Regions from separate parts of the Pseudomonas oryzae genome, predicted to be linked through region 2. Evidence: predicted binding sites of a transcription regulator. Region 2 holds the regulator's gene; each other region holds the start of a gene.
The links. Region 2 encodes sigma-54, which starts transcription at its own class of promoters, with help from an activator protein. Its sites were predicted from a motif close to ANTGGCATNNANNTTGCTNT; they were not measured.

Region 1 (2,200 bases), 1.9 Mb from region 2:
CACCGTGACATCAAGCCGGAGAACCTGCTGGCCGGTGCCGGCGGCGAACTGCTGCTGCTCGACTTCGGTCTGGCCTACTGCCCCGGACTGTCCAGCGACGAAGCGCACAGCCTGCCCGGCACACCCAGCTACATCGCCCCGGAAGCCTTCGCCGGCGCCGCCCCGGAGCCGCGCCAGGACCTGTTCGCCGCCGGCGTCTGCCTGTACCGCCTGCTTACCGGCCAGTATCCCTACGGCGAGCTGGAGCCCTTCCAACAGCCGCCGAACAAGGCGCCAACCCCGGCCAGCCGCTACCGGCCTGACCTACCGGCCTGGCTCGACGAGCTGTTGCTCAAGGCGGTCGCCGCCAACCCGGCGCAGCGCTTCGAGACCTGCGAGGAATGGCTGCTGGCGCTCGACCAGGGCGAACGCCGTGCCCGCGATCTGCCGAACCGCCCGCTGCTCGAACGCGAGCCGCTGAAGTTCTGGCGCGGTCTGGCGCTGGTTTCGCTGCTGGCCAACCTGGTGCTGCTGGTACTGACACTCAAGGCGTAAGCCCTGCACTGCGCCCGAATATCGCCTGCAGCCTGGCGCCGACGCACCACAACGAGGCGAACCGCATCAAAGCGGTGCCAGCAAACCCCGGCCATCACGCCCGACTCCCGCAAGACGCCCGCCGAAGCCCCGCAAAAAGCCATATTCAGAAACCTGGCACGCAATATGCTTTGTTCGATCCAACAATTCATCGGGCGTAACCCTCAACGGCGAGGGGCGCGCTCCCCGAGCGATTCGGGAATCGGACAAAGGCGTCCTGCTGGCAACGGCGGGACGCCTTTTTTGTTTTTCGCAGGTCGGTTTCCGCGACGGGAGAGAAACCATGAACAAGCTCAAGCTGGTGATGGTCGGCAATGGCATGGCCGGGGTGCGCACCCTGGAGGAGCTGCTCAAGCTCGCGCCGGACCTGTACGACATCACCGTCTTCGGCGCCGAGCCGCATCCCAACTACAACCGCATCCTGCTCTCCCCGGTGCTGGCCGGCGAGCAGACCTTCGCGGAGATCGTGCTCAACGACCTCGACTGGTACAAGGACAACGGTATCGACCTGCGCATCGGCTGCAAGGTGGTCGACATCGACCGCCGCAACCGCAAGGTGATCGCCGCCGATGGCAGCGAGGCCGCCTACGACCGCCTGATCATCGCCACCGGCTCCAATCCGTTCATCCTCCCGGTCCCCGGCAACGATCTGGCCGGCGTGATCGGCTACCGCGACATCGCCGACACCGAGATGATGATGGAGACCGCCAAGACCCACCGCCACGCGCTGGTGATCGGCGGCGGCCTGCTCGGCCTGGAGGCGGCCAACGGCCTCAAGCTGCGCGGCATGGACGTCACCGTGGTGCACATCGGCGACTGGCTGCTCGATCGCCAGCTGGACAGGACCGCCGGCCAGCTGCTGCAGACCGCCCTGGAAGCGCGCGGCATCCGCTTCCGCCTCAACACCCACACCGCCGCCCTGCTCGACAACGGCGAAGGCCGGGTGTGCGCCGCCCAGTTCAAGGACGGCGACGTGATCCCCGCCGACCTGGTGGTGATGGCCGCCGGCATCCGCCCCAACACCGAACTGGCCGAGCGCGCGGGCATCGCCTGCAACCGCGGCATCCTGGTCAGCGACACCCTGCAGACCTTCGATCCGCGCATCTACGCCGTCGGCGAGTGCGCCAGCCACCGCGGCATCGCCTACGGCCTGGTCGCCCCGCTGTTCGAGCAGGCCAAGGTCTGCGCCAATCACCTGGCCCAGTTCGGCATCGGCATGTACCAGGGCTCGGTGACCTCGACCAAGCTCAAGGTGACCGGCATCGACCTGTTCTCCGCCGGCGACTTCATGGGCGCGGACGGCACCGAGACCATCACCCTCTCCGACCCGATCGGCGGCGTGTACAAGAAGCTGGTGATCAAGGACGACGTGCTGGTCGGCGCCTGCCTGTACGGCGACACCGCCGACGGCGGCTGGTATTTCCGCCAGGTGCGCGAGCGCGCCAACATCAGCGAGATCCGCGACCACCTGATGTTCGGCGCGGCCGGCTTCGGCGAGAACGCCATCGGCGACGTCGGCCACCAGGGCCAGCACAGCGCCGCGAACATGCCCGACGACATGGAGGTGTGCGGCTGCAACGGCGTGTGCAAGGGCGCCATCGTCAAGGCCATCCAGGAAAACGGCCTG
Region 2 (2,200 bases):
GTTGGCGATCTGTTCCAGAACGCGTTTCTTGCTGCCTCCCGGCACGTTCACCTGGGAACGGCCGGGGGTCAGGATATGCTCTAGTCGAATCATCGGAAAATGATCAGCGGGCGGCGGCGCCCTGTTCGCGCTCGATCTGCTTTTCCTTGTGCTTGATCAGCTGACGGTCCAGTTTGTCAGCCAGGAGGTCGATGGCTGCATACATGTCTTCGTGCTCGGCGTTGGCGACCACTTCGCCGCCGGCAACGTGCAGGGTAGCTTCGATCTTCTGCTTCAGTTTCTCCACCTGCATGATCACCTGAACGTTGGTGATGCGGTCGAAATGGCGTGCCAGGCGCTCGAACTTCTCGTTCACGTAGTTGCGCAGAGTGTCGGTCACTTCCAGGTGTTGGCCACTGATATTGACTTGCATACCGCTTCTCCTTATTACCCACGTTGCTGACGGGTTGCCCCGTCATCGAATAACTGTGTTCGCGATCAGTCGTTACACCAGTCGCTTGCGCTCGCTCGATGGCGCAATGCCCAGGGATTCCCGGTACTTGGCAATTGTCCGGCGGGCCACCTGAATCCCCTGCTCTTCCAGTAAACCAGCGATCTTGCTGTCACTCAACGGCTTTTTCGGATTTTCCGCGGCCACCAGCTTCTTGATGATGGCGCGGATCGCCGTCGACGAGCATTCGCCACCCTCGGCGGTGCTGACATGGCTGGAGAAGAAATACTTGAGTTCGTAGATGCCGCGCGGGGTATGCATGTACTTCTGCGTGGTGACCCGCGAGATGGTCGACTCGTGCATGCCCACCGCCTCGGCGATGTCGTGCAGTACCAGCGGTTTCATCGCCTCCTCGCCGTATTCGAGGAAGCCGCGCTGCAGCTCGACGATCTGGGTGGCGACCTTCATCAGCGTCTCGTTGCGGCTGAGCAGGCTCTTGATGAACCAGCGCGCTTCCTGCAGCTGGTTGCGCATGTAGGTGTTGTCGGCGCTGGAGTCGGCGCGGCGCACCAGGCCGGCGTAGTGCGGGTTGACGCGCAGGCGCGGCATGGCGTCGGGATTGAGCTCGACCAGCCAGCGCTCGTTGTCCTTGCGCACGATCACGTCGGGCACCACGTACTCGGCTTCGCTGGCCTCGATCTGCGCGCCGGGACGCGGATTGAGGCGCTGGATCAGCTCGGCTATCTGGCGCAGTTCGTCTTCCTTGACCCGCAGGCGGCGCATCAGCTGGCTGTAGTCGCGACTGCCGAGCAGGTCGAGGTATTCGCGCACCACGCGGCGCGCTTCGTCGAGCCAGGGGGTGGTGGCCGGCAGCTGGTTGAGCTGCAGCAGCAGGCACTCGCTGAGGTCGCGCGCGCCGATGCCCAGCGGCTCGAACTGCTGCACGCGGTGCAGCACCATCTCCACCTCGTCCAGTTCGATGCCCAGCTCGGGATCGAGGGAGGTGAGGATGTCCTCGAGGCTTTCCTCGAGGTAGCCGTCGTTGTTGATGGCGTCGATGATCGACATGGCGATCAGCCGGTCGTTGTCGCTCATCGGGGTCAGGTTGAGCTGCCAGAGCAGGTGGCTCTGCAGGCTTTCACCGGAGGAGGTGCGCGCGGTGAAGTCCCACTCGTCGTCCTCGCTGCTCGGCAGGCTGCTGGCACTGGTCTGGTAGATGTCCTCCCAGGCGGTGTCCACCGGCAGCTCGCTGGGGATGCGTTCTTCCCACTGGCCTTCGTCGAGGCTGTCGGGGTCGCGTTCGACGCTGACGCTGCCGCCCTCCAGGCTCGCCGCACCGTGAGTGGCGTCGCCTTCGGCCAGCGGGTCGCCGCTGTCGAAATCATCGCCGTCTTCCTGGCGCTCGAGCATCGGATTGGAGTCGAGGGCTTCCTGGATTTCCTGCTGCAGGTCGAGGGTCGACAGCTGGAGCAGACGAATGGCTTGTTGCAGCTGCGGGGTCATCGTCAGCTGCTGGCCCATCTTGAGGACTAGCGAGTGTTTCATGGCTTGGGAGTTGGCACCTTGGGGTCTGCCAGCGCCTGCGCGCTGTCCACTGCTGGGCGCCGGGGCGCCGCTGATAGCAAATTATATGCCCGATATTTGCCAGTTTGCCTAGGCTTGACAGGCAGGCGAAAAGCCGCAGTCAGGTAGGGATATGCGACGCCCGCGCGGTACGGCGGGCGTGCGGCTCATGCGTGAAGCGGTGGGAGGGACTTACAGGCGGAACTC
Region 3 (2,200 bases), 1.4 Mb from region 2:
TTCCACGACGCGCACTCGCCGATGGCGTAGATCGCCGGATCTGAGGTCTTGCACTGGCCGTCGATCACCACGCCGCCGCGCGGCGCGATTTCCAGGCCGGCGCTGCGGCCGAGGGCGTCCTGCGGGCGGATGCCGGCGGAGAACACGATCAGGTCGGTCTCGAGGAACTCGCCGTCCTCGAAGTTCATCCGGTAGCGATAGTCTTCGCCGGCGACGATTTCCCGGGTGGCACGCGACAGGTGCACGCCGACGCCCAGGGCCTCGATCTGCGCGCGCAACGCGGCACCGCCCTCGGCGTCCAGCTGCACCGGCATCAGGCGCGGGGCGAATTCCACCACGTGGGCCTCGAGGCCGAGGGATTTCAGCGCGTTGGCCGCCTCCAGGCCGAGCAGGCCGCCGCCGACCACCACGCCGCGGCGGGCGTTGGCCGCGGCGGCGCGGATCGCGTCGAGGTCCTCGAGGGTGCGGTAGACCAGTCGCGAGTCGCCCTCGGCGCCCGGAATCGGCGGCACGAAGGGATAGGAGCCGGTGGCCAGGATCAGCTGGTCGTAGGCCTGGCGCCCGGCGCTGGTCACCACTTCCTTGCGCTCGCGGTCGATCTCCAGCACCTGCACGCCGAGGTGCGCCTGCACGCCGTGGCTGGCGTAGTAGTCGGCCGCGCACAGGGCCAGCGACTCGGCATCGCGGCCGCCGAAGTATTCGGACAGGTGCACGCGGTCGTAGGCGCGCTGGCGCTCCTCGCCGAACACGTGGACCTCGAAGCTCGCCAGCGCCCCCTTGCCGACCAGTTGCTCGACACAGTGATGGCCAACCATGCCGTTGCCGACGATGACCAGATTCGCTTTGCTGCTGGAAAAGTCACTGGAGCTCATAACCCGTACCTCGATCGAAGCCACTGCCCGGCAGGAGGGGCAAAAAACCGCAAAAAAAAAGCGCCTGGAGCCGTCGAGCGGCTCCAGGCGCCTTTGCCTGGTATTCCTTGTGCGGTGAGTGCCTGGCAACGCTGCCCGGCTCACCGGTCCTGCGCCTGGGGCGCGATGGTCGCCATTGACCATTCTGGACGGTCTGCCACGCCTGGGTGGCAGATGCTGAGCACACCTCAGCAGATTCCGTGCCAGCCTTGCCATGAGCCGGCGTAACCGCTGCCCAAGCCGCGACGCAGAGCCTCGGCCCAGGCAGGCAGCGGTCTCCGCCAGCGCCCGGCCGTGCCCCGACGACGCACTCGCGCCGCCGGCACATCGAACCAAAACGGTGCGCCGGTGGCGGAAAGATCCCGTTTTCGGTGCGGTTACCGCGCGGACTCGAGCCGATGCGCGCCAGGGCCCGCGCCCACCTCTCCCGGCAGCGCCGAGCCTGCGTCTACAATGCGCCTTGCCGTGCGCCCCCTTTCCTCCAGCCGCCGACCGCCCATGCCCAATCCCTCGCTCCGCCAATCCCTGCGCCGCCTGTGGGCGCTGGACAAGTTCAGCTACAGCCTGCGCGTGCTGATCGCCTTCGCCGGCAGCATGGCGCTGAGCTGGCAGCAGGGGCGCATGGAGCTGCTCATCCCGCTGTTCCTCGGCATCATCGCCAGCGCCCTGGCCGAGACCGACGACAGCTGGCAGGGCCGCCTGCAGGCGCTGCTGGCCACCCTGGCGTGCTTCGCCGCGGCGGCCTTCGCCGTCGAGCTGCTGTTCCCCTACCCCTGGCTGTTCGTCGCCGCCCTGGCGCTGTCGGCCTTCGCCCTGACCATGCTCGGCGCGCTCGGCGAACGTTACGGCACCATCGCCTCGGCCACCCTGATCCTGTCCATCTACACCATGATCGGCGTCGACCAGCGCGGCGGCGAGGTGGTCGACCTGTGGCGCGAGCCGCTGCTGCTGGTCGCCGGCGCGGCCTGGTACGGCCTGCTCTCGGTGCTCTGGCAGGCGCTGTTCAGCCAGCAACCGGTGCAGCAGGCGCTGGCCCGGGTGTTCCGCGAGCTGGGGATGTACCTGCGCCTCAAGGCCGCGCTGTTCGAGCCGCTGCGCGAGCTCGACGTCGAGGCGCGCCGCCTGGCCCTGGCGCAGCAGAACGGCAAGCTGGTGAGCGCGCTCAACGCCGCCAAGGAGATCATCCTGCACCGCGTCGGCAAGGGCCGGCCGAGCCCGCAGCTGAACCGCTACCTGAAGCTGTACTTCCTCGCCCAGGACATCCACGAGCGCGCCAGCTCCTCGCACTA
Region 4 (2,200 bases), 740 kb from region 2:
CCGCCCTCGGCTTGCGCGGATTAAACACGATCAGGGTGAGACAGGGACCGAGCACCAGATCGACGGCGGCGATGATCCGCAGTCCTTCCCAACCACCGGCAGAGAGAAACAAGCTGCCTGGAAACAGCCAGAACAATACCAGCGCGGCCAGCACGGTAAAGACCAGCAAGCTGATCAGCAGATGGACAGCAAAAGCGCCCCAACGACTCACCGACTTCGTCATACCCATCTCGAGCGAAACTCCAAACGGCTGCATATCGAATCTTTAATCCCCCACAAAGCAAAAGACCCCTTAGATCAGGGGTCTTTTACTCAAGACAGAAGGGCCGCGCTAGGCGCTAAGCAGATCAGGCGCGACCCGTTCTGCTTAGCGGCACTCGCTCGGCGCGAACTGCGGCGGCAGGGTACCGACATTCAGAGCAGGCAGGTTACGAGCAGTGGAGACGGCGTTGTTGACGGAAGCGCAGCCCCAGTCGACGGAGCCGGTGTTGCCGGTACCGAAGTTGGCAGCCAGCTGCACCGGAGCAACGCCGGTCTGTACGTAGGGGGTATAGACCAGGGTGGAAGCGGCCGGGATGTTACCGACGTTGGCCTCGTTGAAGGTGACGGTGATCTCGCCAGTGCCGGGATCGACCTGCACGGAGGTGACGTACTTACTGGTGGCACCGGTGCCGTTGGCCTGGGCGTTCCAGGTATTAGCGGTAGCGGTCAGCTCAGCTGCGGTATTGACTTCGCCGATCATCTGCTTGGCACTGGCGGCCAGGCCGACGCCTTCGGTCACGCGGGAGCGGATGGTGTAGTCCTGGTAGGCCGGCAGGGCGACGGCAGCCAGGATACCGATGATCGCGACCACGATCATCAATTCAATCAGGGTAAAGCCTTTCTGCAGTTGAGCTTTCATCACTAGTACTCCATGTAGAGAGAGGAGGTCTTGCGGACCTGCCAGAGTTAATGCAGACCGCATGCCAACTTTGCAGAAGCCTTGTTCTGCGGGGTTTGCAGGCCATGCACCCGCCCATGAAACCCCATCCGCGCCAGGATCTGCCGTTTTTTGTCACACCGCTCGTATGGAATTGGCAGCGCTACGGCATTGCGCTATAAGGCAGCCACCGGATTTACAGGTTGCCTCCCCCATGAACGACTCCATCGCCCTCACCGGCCTGGCCCGCCAGCTGGTGTTCGCCGAGCTGCTGGATGCCAGAACAGCACAGCAGGCGCAGGCCGAAGCGCTGCGCAACAAGGTCCCGCTGGTCAGCCACCTGGTGCAGAACAAGCTGGTCAAGCCGCGGGCGCTGGCGGAGATGGCCAGCGAGCAGTTCGGCCTGCCGCTCTTCGACCTCAAGGCGCTGGACAAGGAGCTGCAACCCAAGGAGCTGGTCAGTGAGAAGCTGATCCGCGAACACCGCGTGCTACCGCTGCTGCGCCGCGGCAACCTGCTGTTCGTCGGCGCCTCCGACCCGACCAACCAGCAGGCGATCCGCGACATCCAGTTCAGCATCGGCCTGACCGTGGAAACCTTGTTGGTGGAAGACGACAAGCTGGGCGAGGCCATCGACAAGTTCTTCGATACCGGCACCAGCGGCATGGAGGACCTGGCCGATGTCGACCTCGACGGCGTAGACATCGACCAGAGCGGTGAGAAAAAGGAAGAGGCAGTGGCCGGCAGCGATGCCGACGATGCGCCGGTAGTCAAGTTCGTCAACAAGATGCTGCTGGACGCCATCCGCGGCGGCTCCTCGGACCTGCACTTCGAGCCCTACGAGAAGACCTACCGGGTGCGCTTCCGTACCGACGGCATGCTCCACGAGGTGGCTCGCCCACCGATTCAGCTGGCCAGTCGCATCGCCGCACGCCTCAAGGTGATGGCTGCCATGGATATCTCCGAACGGCGCAAGCCGCAGGATGGGCGAATCAAGCTGAAGATCTCCGCCAACAAGGCCATCGACTTCCGCGTCAACACCCTGCCCACCCTGTGGGGCGAGAAGATCGTGATGCGGATTCTCGACCCCTCCAGCGCGCAGATGGGTATCGACGCCCTCGGTTACGAGGAAGAGCAGAAGGAGCTGTACCTCAAGGCACTGAGCCAGCCGCAAGGCATGATCCTGGTCACCGGCCCCACCGGTTCGGGCAAGACGGTTTCCCTCTATACCGGCCTGAATATCCTCAACACCCCGGACATCAACATCTCCACCGCCGAAGA

Region 1: a site for sigma-54 is predicted at 687-706, ahead of nirB (nitrite reductase large subunit NirB). Genes of this name have one in related genera too.
Region 3: a site for sigma-54 is predicted at 1,100-1,119, ahead of nirB (nitrite reductase large subunit NirB). Genes of this name have one in related genera too.
Region 4: a site for sigma-54 is predicted at 951-970, ahead of BLT78_RS18200 (pilin). Genes of this name have one in related genera too.

The regions. Positions count from the first base shown of each region.
Region 1 covers NZ_LT629751.1:1,976,109-1,978,308, forward strand. Annotated here, with positions in the region: gene BLT78_RS08705 (bifunctional protein-serine/threonine kinase/phosphatase) at 1-534, shown strand, start outside; gene nirB (nitrite reductase large subunit NirB) at 857-2,200, shown strand, end outside.
Region 2 covers NZ_LT629751.1:94,478-96,677, forward strand. Annotated here, with positions in the region: gene ptsN (PTS IIA-like nitrogen regulatory protein PtsN) at 1-93, opposite strand, end outside; gene hpf (ribosome hibernation-promoting factor, HPF/YfiA family) at 104-412, opposite strand; gene BLT78_RS00480 (RNA polymerase factor sigma-54) at 485-1,975, opposite strand; gene lptB (LPS export ABC transporter ATP-binding protein) at 2,186-2,200, opposite strand, start outside.
Region 3 covers NZ_LT629751.1:3,323,965-3,326,164, forward strand. Annotated here, with positions in the region: gene nirB (nitrite reductase large subunit NirB) at 1-872, opposite strand, end outside; gene yccS (YccS family putative transporter) at 1,410-2,200, shown strand, end outside.
Region 4 covers NZ_LT629751.1:4,001,563-4,003,762, reverse strand. Annotated here, with positions in the region: gene BLT78_RS18205 (hypothetical protein) at 1-223, opposite strand, end outside; gene BLT78_RS18200 (pilin) at 368-901, opposite strand; gene pilB (type IV-A pilus assembly ATPase PilB) at 1,134-2,200, shown strand, end outside.